Regions from separate parts of the Parendozoicomonas sp. 2304DJ65-17 genome, predicted to be linked through region 2. Evidence: predicted binding sites of a transcription regulator. Region 2 holds the regulator's gene; each other region holds the start of a gene.
What was found. Region 2 encodes sigma-54, which starts transcription at its own class of promoters, with help from an activator protein. Its sites were predicted from a motif close to TGGCACNNNNNTTGCTNT; they were not measured.

Region 1 (4,168 bases), on a different contig from region 2:
TCAGGTCAGCCACAGTTTTGCCGTCACGTGCACCTTCCATAATATGCATGGAGATTAACGCGACAGATTCTGGGTAATTGAGTTTTACGCCACGGGCTAAACGACGCTCAGCCACCAGTGCAGCGGTATAAAGAAGAAGTTTGTCTTTCTCGCGTGGAGTCAGTTCCATATCTACAGCACCCGGAGCGATTCATTATTATTCAGGTGACATTTGTCTGTTTTATTAGTGCCACGGTTTTATCTTTGCGCCTGGAAACTAAGGCTTCTTGTATGTATTGCTAAAGCTCTATAGCAATCACTGCGCCAATCTTTGAATCCGCTACCAGCACCGGCGCATTCAAATTTGCCCTGAGGACTTATGCACCAGAACCATACGAAGCGCAGCTCTGGTGCACGAAAAGCGCACCAGAAAGAAGCATGCTGGCATATTGGCTATTTTCGGTGACAGGGCACAAGGTTAAGATTTTTCAGGTATTCCAGATACGTGGCCGGCAGGCTTCCCGCTCAAGCACTAAAGGCCGGCATAACTGCCAGGCCTCTTCGAACAAAGCCCTCGCTTTAGCGGATGAATTGCCCAGATAACGCACCAACAGCACACCATTGCGACAGGTTAAAGCCACTGGATGTTCTGATTCTTGATTGAGCTGGTTATGCCACTCTTCGATATCGGGCTCTTGATTACCCTGACCATCAAGAGTGGCCATCATCGTGCCGAACACGGAACGGCCGTGAAAACCCAGCAGCCCGGTTTGCTTAGATTCACCGGCTTCCAGCAACATTCGCTCCTGAAATAGTGGTTTGCCATCACGTTCAAGCCGTACTGTTTGCAGCAGACTACCCTGATCAAAGCTTTCACCCGAAGCTGTGCGTCCCAGACAAATAATCTCCCAGCCTATATAACGTGCTGAACCCTTCAGGTGCACCCGGGTTTCCATCGCTGCAGAACAGCCGTTATAGAGAATGGTTTCCTGGGGAAGCCATTCAACAGAGGAACGATCCGTTACAGTAATATCGACAATCTGCTTTTGCGGGCGGCTTTGATCGTCATAAGCGTTGAGATACACCTTCCCTGCCGCCGGCGTTGTTACCAGCGCCTGACTTTCCGGCAACGCTTCAACCTTTTGATAAAGCTCATCGCCTGCGACCAGACCGCCGGGGGGATGCAGGATATAAAGGTGAGCAAGATCTTTCCCCTCCGGGAAGAACGGGCGCTGAATACGGAGAGGTCCATAGTGCCGGGTACGCGTTAAGCGGGTTGCACCATTAAAATATTTTAACTGAAGGTCTATTCCTGCTTTCCAATGCTGGTTACCCACTTGTTGATACTGCATGCCCGCCCTACTCTATCTATTCATATTATCTGCCCAGATTACAGCAAAGCCTGTGCCGATCTCAGGGCACGGTGTGATCATAAACCTGAAATACAGCACGTTATGCCCGATAAGTTTGCATCAGTCATTGCCTGATCCTGATTGGTGCACGCAGCCAAATTACACCTCCTTTGATTGCCCCAGCTTTGTGCGGGCTGTTTTTCTGCATAGCAATCACTTACTAGTTAATCCTCTTGAAAACCCCGGTATCACGCAGTTTTTCTGACTATGGCATCCCCTTTGCTATTGCCAATATCGAATCGCGCAGAGAACGCGTTGGCTGACGGAAAAGCCAAATAACAAACCGACACACAAATAGAAGAATAAACAAATCATTCACCAGACTGCCGGGGAGCAGATAATGAAAGCTAATAACAAGAGCTTAAAAGCAACACTGAAAGGACTGGCTTTTGCCACATCACTGGCCACGGCCGCAACTGTGGCTCAGGCTGCAGACGACACCATCAAAGTAGGTGTGTTGCACTCCCTGTCCGGCACCATGGCCATCAGTGAAACCACGCTGAAAGACACTGTTCTGATGCTGATTGAACAGCAGAACGAAGAAGGTGGTTTGCTGGGCAAGAAGCTGGAGCCTGTTGTGGTTGATCCTGCTTCCAACTGGCCTCTGTTTGCTGAGAAAGCCCGTGAACTGCTGGTTAAGGAAGAAGTGGACGTAATCTTCGGTTCCTGGACATCCGTATCACGTAAGTCTGCTCTGCCGGTTCTGGAAGAGCTGAACGGTCTGATGTTCTACCCGGTTCAGTACGAAGGTGAAGAATCTTCCAAGAACGTCTTCTACACCGGTGCAGCGCCCAACCAGCAGGCCATTCCTGCGGTTGATTATCTGATGAGTGAAGCTGGCGGTGGTGTTGAGCGTTTTGTACTGGCCGGTACTGACTACGTTTACCCACGTACCACTAACAAGATTCTTGAGTCTTACCTGCAAAGCAAAGGCGTGGCTGAGTCCGACATTATGGTGAACTACACGCCATTTGGTCACTCTGACTGGCAGACCATTGTTTCTGATATCAAGAAGTTTGGTTCCGCAGGCAAGAAGACAGCCGTGATCTCTACAGTAAACGGCGACGCTAACGTACCTTTCTATAAGGAACTGGGTAACCAGGGCCTTTCCGCAGAAGATATTCCTGTTATTGCCTTCTCCGTAGGTGAAGAAGAGCTGTCTGGTATCGACACTGGCCCGCTGGTAGGCCACCTCGCCGCCTGGAACTACTTTATGAGCGCTGAGAGTGAGGTAAACGATGAGTTTATCGAAACCTGGCAGGCGTTTATCAAAGATGAAGAGCGTGTGACTAACGACCCAATGGAAGCCACCTACATCGGCTTCAATATGTGGGCCAAGGCTGTTGAGAAAGCTGGCACCACTGAGGTTGATTCTGTACGTGACGCGATCTATGGCGTAACTGTGCCGAACCTGACTGGCGGCTACGCAGTGATGAACACTAACCACCACCTGACCAAGCCAGTACTGATTGGTGAGATTCAGGACGATGGTCAATTTGAGATCGTATGGCAGACCAGCGGTGGTGTTATCGGTGATGCCTGGACGGATTATCTGCCAGAGAGTGCCAAGATTATTGCTGACTGGACCTCTCCTGTTAAGTGCGGCAACTACAACCTGAGCACCTCTGTGTGTTCTGGTCAGAAGTACGAGTAATTTAATTCCTGATTTAAATCTTTGCTGTTGGGTTACGCCACTTTGTGGCTAACCCAACCTACTGCCTCTTACGCGTTCACTATGAATTAAGGCGTTCTATGAATGTTATTCAGCGCTTGGCCGCACTGGTTTTGCTGTGTCTGTCTATGACAGCAACGGCATCATTCGAAGGTTTAAGCGACCCCCTCTTAAGTAAAACATTATTAAAAGGTTCCTGGTCTGAGCGGGAAACCCTCGCCCAGCAGTTGGCCACTTCTGAAGAATCTTCATCCGTTCAGCTGGCAGAACTCTGGCTGGATGGACAGTTGTTTGTCCTGAAATCGAATCAAACATTTGTGCTGGCCCAAAAGGATGGGCGCAAATACCTGCTGACCGACCTCGCAACAGGCGAAGAGCTTGGTCTCCATAAAAAACGTGCGGTAAAGAAAGTGCCGCTCAATAACAAACTGCGCAAAATCCTGCGTAGTGCGCTCTCTTTACGAGATCTGCAATCCACCGATACCGAATTGCGTCGCACAGCGATTACCAACCTGCTGGGCAATGAAAGCCCCGAAAGCCATGAGCTTTTGAAAGCGGCCAGCAAGACCGAACAGAAACGTGAACTTAAAGAGCTGATCGATTCTGGCCTTGCCTTATTTGATCTGAAGAATGGCAATGAAGAACAACGCCTTGTCGCTGCGCAAACTCTGGGCGAAGTCAACAGTTCCGTCGTTTATACAAAACTGCAGGCCCAAAAAGCCACTGAGCAGAATAAAGATGTACTGGCCGCCATTAATAAGTCCATCTCAGATATTGAGCAGCGTCGTAAGTTCTATGGCGCAGTGGAGAATACTTTCTTTGGTTTGAGTCTCGGCTCTGTGCTGCTGCTATCAGCAATCGGCCTTGCCATAACCTTCGGAGTGATGGGCGTTATCAATATGGCCCATGGCGAGATGATTATGCTGGGCGCATACACCACCTATGTGGTGCAAAGCCTGTTGCCGGATCATATCGGTGCCTCGCTGTTTATCTCCCTGCCCCTGGCCTTCCTTGTGGCTGGCGCAACTGGCGTACTGATTGAGAGAACGGTGATTCGCCATCTCTATGGTCGCCCGTTGGAAACCCTGCTGGCCACCTTCGGTGT
Region 2 (4,168 bases):
GCTCGTTAACGCTACTGGCGGAACAACCAAGAAATCAGGTGGCCGGGTACAGATGGTTATCCAACCCAATCAGACTCCCGGTTCATCCAAGTAGACGCAGAGAAAGACACAGGCCACATGGCACAACTGCAAGCAAAACACCTGAAGAAAAGTTACAGCGGTCGGCAGGTCGTTCGTGATGTTTCTGTATCTATAGAAAGTGGCCAGATTGTTGGGCTACTTGGCCCCAACGGGGCGGGCAAAACCACATGCTTCTATATGATCGTCGGTCTGGTTCAAGCGGAAGGCGGCCAGATTTCCATTGACGACCAGAACCTGACCGCTTTACCCATGCACGGCCGAGCCCGTGCCGGTATCGGCTACCTGCCTCAGGAAGCATCCATTTTTCGAAAGCTGACTGTGGCCGATAACATCATGGCCATTCTTGAAACCAGAAAAGGTTTAAGCAAAGCTCAGCGTCTGGAAAAAATGGAAGAGCTGCTGAATGAGTTCAATATTCAGCACATCCGTGACAGCCTGGGCATGAGCCTGTCTGGTGGCGAACGACGCCGGGTTGAGATTGCCCGAGCCCTGGCTACAGAACCTTCATTCATACTGCTCGATGAACCCTTTGCCGGTGTTGACCCTATTTCCGTAACGGATATTAAGGAAATCGTCACCCACCTGAAGAACAGAGGTATCGGCGTACTCATTACCGACCACAACGTTCGGGAAACTCTGGATATCTGTGAGCACGCTTACATTGTCAGCGAAGGTCAGATCATCGCGTCAGGCAACAGCGACACCGTTCTGAGCAACCAGAAAGTGCGCGACGTTTACCTCGGAGAGCATTTCCGGATCTAACGCCTGCGGAGCTGCACCGCTACTGGTCGCAGCTCTTCCTGACGACTGTATTTCACAGGCTGAGCTTCACGTTGGAGCATACGGCAGTGTAATATAGTGGTTTATACGGAAGCGTTATCATGTGTTAAGCCAACGGGCAGGGATGTTGAAAATAATTTTGCAGGACAGTGCAGTTAAGGCTGGATAATACGATCCCATGAAGCCATCTCTTGAACTTAAAATTGGCCAGCAGCTGACAATGACACCCCAGCTGCAACAGGCCATTCGCTTGCTGCAGCTTTCTACACTGGATCTCCAGCAGGAGATTCAGCAAGCCTTGGAAAGCAACCCAATGCTGGAGCAAGAGGAGCTCCAACCTGCTGCAGACCCGGAAGTGCAGGACGCCATTTCTGATGCTGGCCTCACTGACCTGAACGCATCCACCAAAACCGAAAAGACCGACGAAACTAAAGAAACTCAGGAAGACTGGAGCGAATCCATTCCTTCTGATCTGCCTGTAGACAGCGGCTGGGATGATGTTTATCAGGCTGCACCGTCAAGCTCTGGCAGTCAATCCGATGGCCCAGTTGATGATTTCACAACTCGTACCAGTTCCAGTGAAACCCTGCAGGACCACTTGGAGTGGCAGCTGAACCTGGCGCCGATGTCCGACACTGATCGTATGATTGCTATGGCGATTATTGAAGGCATCGATGACAACGGCTATCTCACCGTGTCCTTGGAAGATATTCTGGAAAGCCAGGATCCTGAGCGGGAAATTGAAATGGACGAGGTTGAGATGGTTCTCAACCGTATACAACATTTCGAACCGGTTGGTGTTGGCTGTCGGGATTTACGGGAATGCCTGCTGATTCAACTTCGTCAACTTCCTGAAGCAACCGATGATGTTATCAATGCTCACCGCATTGTTGATCGTTACATCGATCTTCTCGGCACCCGTGATTACGCAACATTAATGCGCCGCACCCGGCTGAAAGAACCTCAGATCAAAGACGCGCTGGCCATCATCCAGAGTCTGAACCCTCATCCCGGAGCAGAGCTTCAGGAATCAGAAGCAGAGTATGTTATTCCGGATGTTCTGGTTCGCAAACGCAAAGGGCGCTGGGTTGTTGATCTGAACCCTGACACAGCTCCACGTTTACGCATTAACGATGGCTACGCATCCCTGATTCGACGAGCGGATTCCAGCGATGACAATACTTACCTGAAAAACCACCTTCAGGAAGCACGTTGGTTTATCAAAAGCCTGCAAAGCCGAAACGAAACACTTCTGAAAGTAGCCACCCGCATTGTTGAATACCAACGCGGCTTTCTGGATTACGGTGAAGAGGCTATGAAACCTCTGGTTCTGCACGATATCGCCGAAGCGGTTGATATGCATGAATCAACAATTTCACGGGTGACCACCCAGAAGTTCATGCATACACCCCGCGGAATTTTCGAGCTGAAATACTTTTTCTCTAGCCACGTTAGCACCACATCCGGCGGAGAATGCTCTTCAACAGCTATCCGGGCACTGATCAAAAAACTGATTGCCCAGGAGAATCCGAAAAAGCCTCTCAGTGACAGCAAAATCGCCACCCTTCTGGGAGAGCAGGGAATAAAAGTCGCCAGACGCACCATCGCCAAATACAGGGAAGCTCTGATGATTCCTCCCTCCAATGAGCGAAAACGTCTGGTATAGCTACCAATTTATAGAAAATGCGCTACCACAGCGCCAGATCAGTCTGAAGCATGCCTTGGCTCATGGAAATAGATTCCAGATACGCAAAATCCGAGACGAGGCACGGGACTGGTGGTAGAATCTAAAGTGTCGGCCCGGTATGGAATTGTCGGGGCTGCTCAACCTGACACCAGGAGAGTAACGCATGCAAGTTAAGATCAGTGGTCATCAGTTCGACGTAACAGAAGCTCTGAACGAGTACGTTTCAAAAAAACTTGACAAGCTAGCCAGCCATTACGATGGAATAACAAGTGTTCAGGTTACCCTGAGTATTGAAAAGCAAAGGCAATGTGCCGAAGCGACCCTGCACGTACGTAATGCTGATATCGCTGCATCGGCTGAACATGAAGACATGTATGCTGCTATTGACCTGTTGACGGACAAACTTGATCGTCAGCTTTTGAAGTACAAGGAAAAAAATATTGATCGCCTTCAGGGGGCCTCTCACTGATCCCCGGTCCAAAATCCAATGAGCCTACGGAATATTCTTGCTCCCGGTCACGCCTTATACGGCGTGCAGGGAGCCAGCAAGAAGCGCACTCTGGAATACATCGCCAGCATAATCAGCCAAAGACAGCCCGGTCTTGATACCAAGGAGTTGTTCAACCAGCTTGTGACCCGGGAAAAACTTGGAAGCACAGGTCTTGGTAATGGTTTTGCGCTACCCCATTGCCGGGTAGCAAACTGCGAAGAGCCACAGGCAGTATTTCTTAGGCTCGCTAAACCAATTGACTTCGATGCTATCGACAAAAAACCTGTCGACCTGGTTTTTGCATTGGTTGTTCCAGAACATGAAACTGAGAAGCATCTGGATTTCCTGCGACAGATTGCTGAGCAGTTCAGTGACGATTCACTCTGTGAACAACTGAGGTCAGCAGATAGCAGTGAAACCCTCTATCGTTTGCTTACAGCAAAAGTAAGCGCCTGAATTCCAATTAATTTACCGATAATAGAGCCTGCAACCGCAGGCTCTATTTTTTTTACCCGTTTTTTTTCCTATGCTTGACCAAGGATCCGAACACACAGAGATCCATCGGCGGGGGATACGTTGACATATGCCAAAGACCATCAGACTCGTAATTATCAGCGGGCGATCAGGCTCCGGAAAAAGTTCCGCTCTTGCAGCTCTCGAAGACCAGGGTTTCTACTGCGTAGATAATCTTCCTGCCAGCTTGCTGATCAGTCTTGTAAAACGCTTTAGAAATAAACCCGCTGGTGCGGGCAACGCGCTGGCGGTCAGCATTGATGCCCGCAACACTCCCGGAGAACTTGCAGAGTTCCCCATCATCCATCAGCAGCTTCGGGAACAGGAACACCTGGCCGGGGATATTATTTATCTGGACGCTGATCACGAAACATTACTGAAACGATTCAGCGCAACCCGCCGCCGCCACCCTTTAAGCGATGGAGAGTCATCTCTCGACGAAGCTATAAGAAAAGAAGCAGAAGTTCTGGGGTTTATTGCCGATGCGGCTGATATGCGCGTCGATACCAGCCGCCTTTCCCTACATGATCTGCGCAGCGTTATTCGCCAGCGCGTGGCAGGAAAAGAGCGCCACGAGCTTTCCTTACAGTTTCAGTCATTCGGCTTTAAAAAGGGCG
Region 3 (4,168 bases), on a different contig from region 2:
AAAGTACAAGCCGTTCGATATGTAATAAGTCTTTTCTTCTGTGGCGTGCAGATTGAGGGAAATAAGCATTAAAAGTAGAAGGCCAGCAGAGAGGCGCACAGAGAGCTTCATGATTCTTTCGGGCTGAAAAAAGCCGGGAAGTATAGGCGCTGATTTCTTTCTTTCCGGTGTAAACGACAGAGGTTTACTTTAAGCCAAGACGTTTAGCCAACCTGTGCAAATTACCTGCATCAACACTTAGCTTCTTGGCTGTAGCAGCCCAGTTATTCTTGTTTTCTTTCAGCGCAACACTGATTAACTGGCGTTGAAAGTTATCAGTTGCCTCTCGGAGGTTGTCGAGCCGGGATAATGAGAGTTCCTGTGCGGAGGAGGCTGTAGGAACTTTCTTAAGGCCGACTTGTTCCCCTTTTAAATTAAAATGCTCCGGCAAAATCATCACATATTCATCAATCGCTTCTGAGCGTGCCAGGATGGCAGCGCGGTGAATACAGTGTTCCAGCTCACGAACATTACCAGGCCAGGAATACTCCAGCAGTCGCTGGTGGCAGGAGGCACTCAGGCTGAGATGACGAAGCCCCAGTTGCGCACGACATTTCTCAATAAAGAATCCGGCCAGTACCACCGCATCTTCACCTCTATCTCGCAACGGTGGAACATGAATCGGGAATACGCTCAGGCGATGATATAAGTCTGCTCGGAATCGCCCTTCACTGACCTCTCTTTTTAAATCCCGGTTGGTTGCGGCAACAATGCGGGTGTTTACTTTCAGGCTGCTGTCGTCGCCTACCCGCTGCAGGTCTCCGTACTGCAATACTCGTAATAGTTTTGATTGAAGAGAGAGGCTGAGTTCACCCACTTCATCCAAAAACAGTGTGCCACCATCAGCCAGTTCAAATTTACCTTTACGATGGCTGATGGCTCCGGTGAAAGCGCCTTTTACATGACCAAAGAGTTCGCTTTCCGCTACAGATTCTGGAAGTGCCGCACAGTTCAGGTAAACCATTGGGTTTTCTGCTCTGGCTGACTGGTTGTGGATTGTACCGGCAACCAACTCTTTACCTGTGCCGGTTTCCCCAAGAATCAGGGTTGTCATATCTGTGCTGGCAACTACTTCAATTTCTTTTCTAAGCATCTGCATGGAAACAGACTGGCCAATCATTTGAACCTGTTTGATGGTGCTGGGTGACGCCTGCTGGTCTTGCTGAGGGCTGGAGAAGCCTACAGCCTGATTCTCCAGTTTCTCCATAAGTAGAGCGTTATTTAAAGATGCGGAAGCGATAGCGCTGACTGTACGTAATTCATCATCACTGAAGTCATCGAACTGGTCAGCGGAAAAACCATCAATGGTTAGCGCGCCAATCAGCCGTTCATTGGCAATCAGCGGTAAACCCACACAGGCATGAACTTTCAGTTCACCTTCAAGAGAAGGGATAAGACCGTCATAAGGATCAGGTAAGTCACTGTCTGCCGGGAAGCGAACAATATCTCCGGCGCGGGCAATGGCTTCGAGTCTTGGGTGTTCTTCCAGTGAGAAGTGCCGCCCAAGAACATCTGGCGCTAAACCATCAATGGAGAGAGGAACAAACTTATGTTCCTGAAAAGCCAGCAGAGCCGAGGCTTCACAATCAAACAGATCTCTGACAATGGCGAGCATACGGCCAAAGCGATCCTGCGAGGAAAGACCAGAAGTCATTTCCAGCGCCAGTTTGGTGAGATCAATCCGCTGGTGGTACTGCATATTTTTATAAATCCGAAGACTGTCAAAAACACAATCACTGTCGTATTGACAATGTTTTGCGTGTGTCATTATGACAGTGTCGTTTTAAAAAGTCCTTTAAAATCAAGGAAATAAAAGTTGGCACGGCATGTGCTCTAGTGGAAGTAACTTAAGAATTTATTGCGAAGGGCTTGAGACTTACCTCGCCCTTCCCACCGGAGACATCGCTATGACACTGCACATCAAAAACAACATTCACTGGGTTGGCCAACGTGACTGGGAAATCCGTGACTTCCACGGTACCGAGTACAAAACCACCAAAGGCACCAGCTACAACAGCTACCTGATCCGTGAAGAGAAGACTGTGCTGATTGACACCGTCGACAGCAAGTTCAGCCGTGAATTTATCCTGAACCTGGAACAGGAAATTGATCTGAACGAGATCGACTACATCGTTATCAACCACGCTGAAGAAGATCACTCCGGTGCTTTGTCCGAGCTGATGTCCCGGATTCCTAACACGCCAATCTATTGCACTGAAAATGCGATCGACTCCATTGTAGGTCACCACCATCATCCTGAGTGGAACTTCAACACAGTTAAGACTGGCGACAGTCTGGATCTGGGTAACGGCAAGCAGCTGGTATTTGTTGAAGCGCCTATGCTGCACTGGCCAGACAGCATGATGACTTACATGACTGGCGACGCCGTACTGTTCAGTAATGATGCTTTTGGTCAGCACTACTGTGATGAACGTCTGTTCAACGACGAGATTGATCAGGGCGAACTGATGGAGCAGTGCCTGCGTTATTACTCCAACATCCTGACGCCATTCAGTTCTCTGGTGGTTGCCAAAATCAAAGAAGTTCTGAGCTTTAACCTGCCTGTGGATATGGTTGCCACTTCCCACGGCTGTGTATGGCGTGAGAACCCAACCCAGATCATCGAAAAGTACATGGAGTGGGCACAGGATTACCAGGAAGATCGCATCACTATCTTCTACGACTCCATGTCCAACAACACCCGCATGATGGCAGATGCCATTGCCCAGGGCATCCACGAAGTGGATTCTCAGGTGGCCGTGAAAGTGTTCAATGTGTCCCGTCACGATAAGAACGAAATTCTGGCTAACGTGTTCCGTTCCAAGGCTGTGCTGGTGGGTTCTTCCACCATGAACAATGTAATGATGCCAAAGGTTGCCGGCATGCTGGAAGAAATTACTGGCCTGCGCTTCAAGAACAAGTGGGCTGGCGCTTTCGGTAGCTATGGTTGGAATGGTGGTGCTGTAGACCGCATTCACGCCCGCCTGACTGATGCCGGTTTTGAAACTGCGGAAGGTTTGAAGTCCAAGTGGAAGCCAGACGGTAAAGCGATTGCTGAGTGTCGTGCACATGGTCGTAAGCTGGCTCGCCTATGGGCACAGCGTGACCTCTCAGAAGAAGTTATACGCCCCGTTCTTGATCGCAAAGAACCAGTTGCTGACGTGGAAGCTGCAAAGCAGTCTTGCTGCTCCGGCTCTGCACCTGTTGAAGCGAAAGAAGAAAGCAAAGCTGCTAGCTGTGATTGTATGATCTGTACAGTTTGCCAGTGGGTTTACGATCCTGAGCTGGGTGAGCCAAACCAGGGTGTTGCTCCCGGTACGCCTTGGAGCGAAGTACCAGATTACTTCCTCTGCCCAGAATGCAGCCTTGGTAAGGATGTGTTTGCAGTGATCGCTGAGGAGAATGTGGCATGACCCAGCAGGAACATGGAATTGTTATCGTAGGCAGCGGCTTTGCTGCCTACCACCTGGTAAGAATGCTGCGTAAGCAATCTGCCGAGTTGCCCATTACAGTTGTGACTGCGTCCAATGGTGATGATTACACCAAGCCTGAGCTGAGCCATGTGTTTACCCGCAAAATGACTGCGGACGATATGGTGAAGATGAAAGGCGCTGAGTTTGCCGAACAGCAGAACATTAAGCTGCTGAGCCAGACCCGGGTAGAAGCCATCTATCCGGCGGCCAAGAGCATTGTTGCCAATGGTCAGACTCTGGCTTACGACAAGCTGGTTCTGGCAACAGGTGCAAAGCCTTTTATTCCAACCGTCGAAGGTGATGCGGTTGATGAGATCATTACCCTGAACAGCCTTGATGAATACCGTGTCGGGCAGGAGCGGCTCAGCAACGCCAAGCGAGTTATGGTAATCGGTGGCGGCCTGGTGGGTACCGAGATCGCTATGGATCTGGCCAGCTCTGGTCGGGACGTGATCATGACTGACCGTGCGCCACGACTGATGCCTCGTATGCTGCCCAGCTTCCTTTCATCCCGCCTGTTGCAGGTATTGATTGGTCAGCGCTGTCAGATGGAGCTGGAGACCGTGATTTCCAGCATCAACCACAAAGGTGATGCGCTGGAAGTCACTTTTGAGAATAGTCGTAGCTATGAAGTGGATGCTGTTATCTCCGCAGCA
Region 4 (4,168 bases), on a different contig from region 2:
GGCTCAGGTTATGGATAAGGACGTGAATGTTCTTATCACTGGCGAGTCTGGTACCGGGAAAGAAGTGGTGGCTTGTAATCTTCACGAGCATTCGAACCGTAAAGATGAACCATTTGTACCGGTGAATTGCGGTGCTATTCCTCCCGATTTGCTGGAAAGTGAACTGTTTGGTCACGAAAAGGGCGCTTTCACTGGAGCTATCGCAACTCGCAAAGGCCGCTTTGAACTGGCTGAGGGCGGTACGCTGTTTCTGGATGAAATTGGTGATATGCCATTATCCATGCAGGTGAAGCTGCTGAGAGTCCTGCAAGAAAAGAAGTATGAGCGGGTTGGTGGAACGGCTTCTATTGATGCAGATGTTCGCATTATTGCTGCCACTCATAATGACCTGGAAAAAATGGTGGCTGAAGGGAAGTTCCGTGAAGACCTGTATTACCGTTTGAATGTTTTCCCCATCGAAACTCCATCTCTCCGCCAGCGTTCAGAAGATGTACCGCTGATCCTGAATGATCTGATTAACCGCATGGAACGTGAACAGCGTGGTTCTGTACGTTTCAGCTCAGCTGCTATCTTGTCTCTCTGTCGTTATGAGTGGCCGGGGAATGTTCGGGAGCTGGCAAACTTAGTGGAACGTCTGGCCATTATGTACCCCATGGGGGTTATTGGGTTGGAAGAGTTACCAGGACGTTTCCGCAAAGCGTCCAGTGAGGCGGCTCAGGAATCGGGTGTTGCGGAAATGTTTCCAACCACAATTCAGCCTTCAGGTATGGGTGGGTTGGATGAACTGGCGGTATTGCCGGTGAACGGGCTGAATCTGAAAGAGTTTCTTTCAGATCTTGAACGTAAGTTGATCCGTCAGGCTCTGGATGACTGCAGTAATGTTGTTGCCCGTGCAGCGGATAAACTTCAGGTTCGCCGGACCACTCTGGTGGAAAAAATGCGCAAGTATGGTCTGAACCGCTATGAGCAGGCAGATAATACCTCTTCTCCTTAAGAGTCTTTTGATTTTCGGTTCTTCTCTCGCCTTGGGAGGAGAGCCGGAAGCCACCTCCCAGATAGCTGAACAGGTGGCTTCACCAGAACCTGATGCCGAGCTTGGCATGATGGAACTGTTGAAGATGCTGTTTACCTTTGTGTTTGTTATCTGCCTTATGTTTGGCTTGGCTTGGTGGGTTAAGCGCTGGCGGCCAGAATTAGCTACTGGTCAGGTGGGTTTAAAAACCAAAGCTGTTCTTTCTCTGGGGGGAAGAGATCGAGTAGTGGTGGTTCAGGCTGGAGAGCGTGAATTGTTGTTGGGTGTTTCTTCCGGTCGAATTACTCTCTTGGGAGATTACGACAAGCTGTTGCCCGATCCAGAGGTTAAACCTGACAGCGCGCAAAAATTTCGTGATCTTCTGAAACGTTCCTGATCCTCTCTGAAAGTCTTTCCTGAACAATATCCAGTGTGGCTGAATTGCCATACTGGATATTTTGTATTTACCCTGTCGTATTCTTGAAAAAAACATTTTTCATTTCTCTTTTTCTTGTCTCTTTATGACGGGCATCTGACGTTTTTCTACTGTTGGAAAAGTTCTGTTCGGCAGGAATCTGGCGACGCCAGTTTGACATGTCAAAAAACAGAGAAAATCGAAAGATAGTCTCCCTATGCTGTACGACAGCGGATTTATTTATCTTTGTTATTTTTCTTATAAAACAGTTGGTTATGGTTTTGTGATGAATTTTTAACAGAAAGGTCCAAGTTGGCACGGTCGCTGCAATACCTAGGGTATGCGCGCCAAGGATGGCGCAAAGATCCAACAATAGAGCGGACCGTAAAGGACTATGGATGTGAAACCCGCAAGAGTAATTGCTATTGCCAGTGGGAAGGGAGGCTCAGGGAAGAGCTTTCTAACCCTGAACCTTGCCGAGGCGCTGTCCCGGATGGGGCGTAGGGTCGTTATTCTGGATGCCGACTTTGGCCTCGCCAATATTGAACTGCTGGCTGGCGTTCAACCGGAAAAGTCTGTCGCTGATGTGCTGGCTGGCCGGTGCGACATTACTGAAACCCTGATTGAAGGCCCTGGTGGTGTTCGGATTATTCCCGGAAGCCGAAGTGAGCCTGATATGGCAGCACTTTGTCATGGTCGTCTTTCTGGGCTGATTAATGCCATTGATGTTCTGGCCGGTGATGTTGACTACCTGCTGATCGATACAGCCGGTGGCTTGTCCGCGAATGATTTGCAATTGATTCAGGCTGCCGGTGAGCTGCTGGTGGTTATGACTCCTGACCCTCTGTCACAGGCAGATACCGCTGATTATATAAAAGCATTGCGCGGACATTGTGGAATTCAGCAGTTCGGCATTCTCACAAATATGACCCGCCGTCAGCGTGAAGGTCACACTCTCGTTGAAACTCTTCAGCAACGTCTGGATTTTGAACAGGACCTTGTTCTTCGTCACTGTGGACAGGTGCCGTTTGATCAAGATGTGGCGAAGTGTTGTCAGAACTTCCAGACCATTCTGGAAACCCGCCCGGAATCCCGTACTGCCAGAGCACTGCAAATGCTGGCGGAAACACTGGATCGTCGACGCATCAGCAGCCCGGTTGCTGGTGGTATGACCTTTTTCCTTGAACAGACTGTTAATGCAGGGGGCATGTAAGCATGGAAGCGCTTGTTCACAATGCCAGTGATAATGATGAAAGCAATCGTAAACATCTTTATCAGGTCGAAATCGTTGAGAAACATGCCAATCTGGTGAAACGGATTGCACGACATTTGTCTGCCAGAATGCCCGCCAGTGTTCAGGTTGATGACCTTGTACAGGCTGGCATGGTTGGTTTGCTGGAAGCCGCCGGAAAATATGATGCGGAAAAGGGCGCAAGTTTTGAAACCTTCGCCGGTATTCGTATTCGTGGCGCCATGCTGGATGAAATTCGCCGTGGTGACTGGGGCCCCCGATCCGTTTACAGAAACTCCCGTCGGGTGAGTGAGGCCACACAAATTGTTGAGGCCCGTGTGGGTAGAGATGCCCGTGATGCGGAAGTGGCTGCAGAACTGGATGTATCTCTCGATGATTACTTCAACATGGTTAAAGACCTGAAAGGCTGCCGATTGTTCAGCTTTGAAGATATGTTCGACAGCGAAGAGTCCCGTTTTCAGCGCCCGGGTGATGGTTGTACGCCAGATGCTGATTTGTACGATGAGAAATTCCGCAATGCTCTGATGAATGCCATCAAGTCTTTACCAGAAAGAGAGCAGCTTGTGCTTACCCTGTACTACGATAAAGAACTGAACCTGAAAGAAATTGGCAAACTGCTGGGAGTGAGTGAATCCCGGGTCAGCCAGATTCATAGTCAGGCTGCATTACGGTTGCGTGGACGCCTGCAAAACTGGAAATGATTTCCGGTTTTCAGGTTGTTACAACTCAGATGCTGGGAAAGATGTTCTGAAAGTCGTGACATGTAACAGGGAGGTTGCAATGTCGTATAGAAATACCTGGGCGGTGTTTGGGGTTCTTGTTTCGTGGCTTGGTTTGGCAGGAGTTGTTAATGCCAAAGAAGCACCAGAATCAATCAATGGGGCTGAAACTATTACCACGACTCAGGCTCAGGAGCTCTTTCGCAGTGGTGCCACCTTTATAGATGTTCGTAACCGGCAGAAGTGGCAGTGGGGGCACATCCAGGGAGCGCATCACTTTGATTTGCGTTCAACCTTTGGCTTGCTTCGGCACCCCGGCTTTATCAAGAAAGATCACCCGGTAGTGATTTACAGTAATGGCCCTCATACCATGCGTGGCGCGTTGGCCACCTATATGGCAGCATCCTGGGGGTATGAGAACGTTTACTTTTATCGGGATGGTTACTTTTCCTGGCTGGCAACTGATCTTCCGGTAGCCAAAGCCCAAAAAAGCAGTGCACTGGAAGCAGCGATTATGCAGTCCGCTCCCAGATAAGAGTTCGTGTTTCGTTATTTCTGCTCGATGATAACAGTCGCTTCCCGCATCCGGCTTCCGTAATAGCCAGCCCAGTATTCGCTGTCTTTACCGCTGTCGCTGAAGCGGATGTATTTGGGAAGTCGCTTATAGTTCTTAAATACATGGGTTTCTGTGATCCACTTCTGATCTCCACCCCACTGACAAGGACCTTTGACGATCTTTGGGCCGGTTGTCCAACGGTCGATAACCTGCC

Region 1: a site for sigma-54 is predicted at 1,600-1,617, ahead of urtA (urea ABC transporter substrate-binding protein). Genes of this name have one in related genera too.
Region 3: a site for sigma-54 is predicted at 1,857-1,874, ahead of norV (anaerobic nitric oxide reductase flavorubredoxin). Genes of this name have one in related genera too.
Region 4: a site for sigma-54 is predicted at 1,741-1,758, ahead of ACY2RR_RS13325 (P-loop NTPase). Genes of this name have one in related genera too.

The regions. Positions count from the first base shown of each region.
Region 1 is NZ_JBYVJV010000003.1:204,657-208,824, forward strand. It holds gene ACY2RR_RS10360 (urease subunit gamma) at 1-169, opposite strand, end outside; gene ACY2RR_RS10365 (urease accessory protein UreD) at 468-1,331, opposite strand; gene urtA (urea ABC transporter substrate-binding protein) at 1,732-3,045, shown strand; gene urtB (urea ABC transporter permease subunit UrtB) at 3,144-4,168, shown strand, end outside.
Region 2 is NZ_JBYVJV010000002.1:890,677-894,844, reverse strand. It holds gene lptA (lipopolysaccharide transport periplasmic protein LptA) at 1-94, shown strand, start outside; gene lptB (LPS export ABC transporter ATP-binding protein) at 118-843, shown strand; gene ACY2RR_RS09020 (RNA polymerase factor sigma-54) at 1,040-2,527, shown strand; gene hpf (ribosome hibernation-promoting factor, HPF/YfiA family) at 2,712-3,017, shown strand; gene ptsN (PTS IIA-like nitrogen regulatory protein PtsN) at 3,036-3,494, shown strand; gene rapZ (RNase adapter RapZ) at 3,622-4,168, shown strand, end outside.
Region 3 is NZ_JBYVJV010000001.1:1,028,098-1,032,265, reverse strand. It holds gene ACY2RR_RS04710 (hypothetical protein) at 1-111, opposite strand, end outside; gene norR (nitric oxide reductase transcriptional regulator NorR) at 185-1,738, opposite strand; gene norV (anaerobic nitric oxide reductase flavorubredoxin) at 1,947-3,452, shown strand; gene norW (NADH:flavorubredoxin reductase NorW) at 3,449-4,168, shown strand, end outside.
Region 4 is NZ_JBYVJV010000004.1:293,799-297,966, reverse strand. It holds gene ACY2RR_RS13335 (sigma-54 dependent transcriptional regulator) at 1-994, shown strand, start outside; gene fliO (flagellar biosynthetic protein FliO) at 963-1,409, shown strand; gene ACY2RR_RS13325 (P-loop NTPase) at 1,828-2,640, shown strand; gene ACY2RR_RS13320 (RNA polymerase sigma factor FliA) at 2,643-3,380, shown strand; gene ACY2RR_RS13315 (rhodanese-like domain-containing protein) at 3,460-3,933, shown strand; gene ACY2RR_RS13310 (heparin lyase I family protein) at 3,948-4,168, opposite strand, start outside.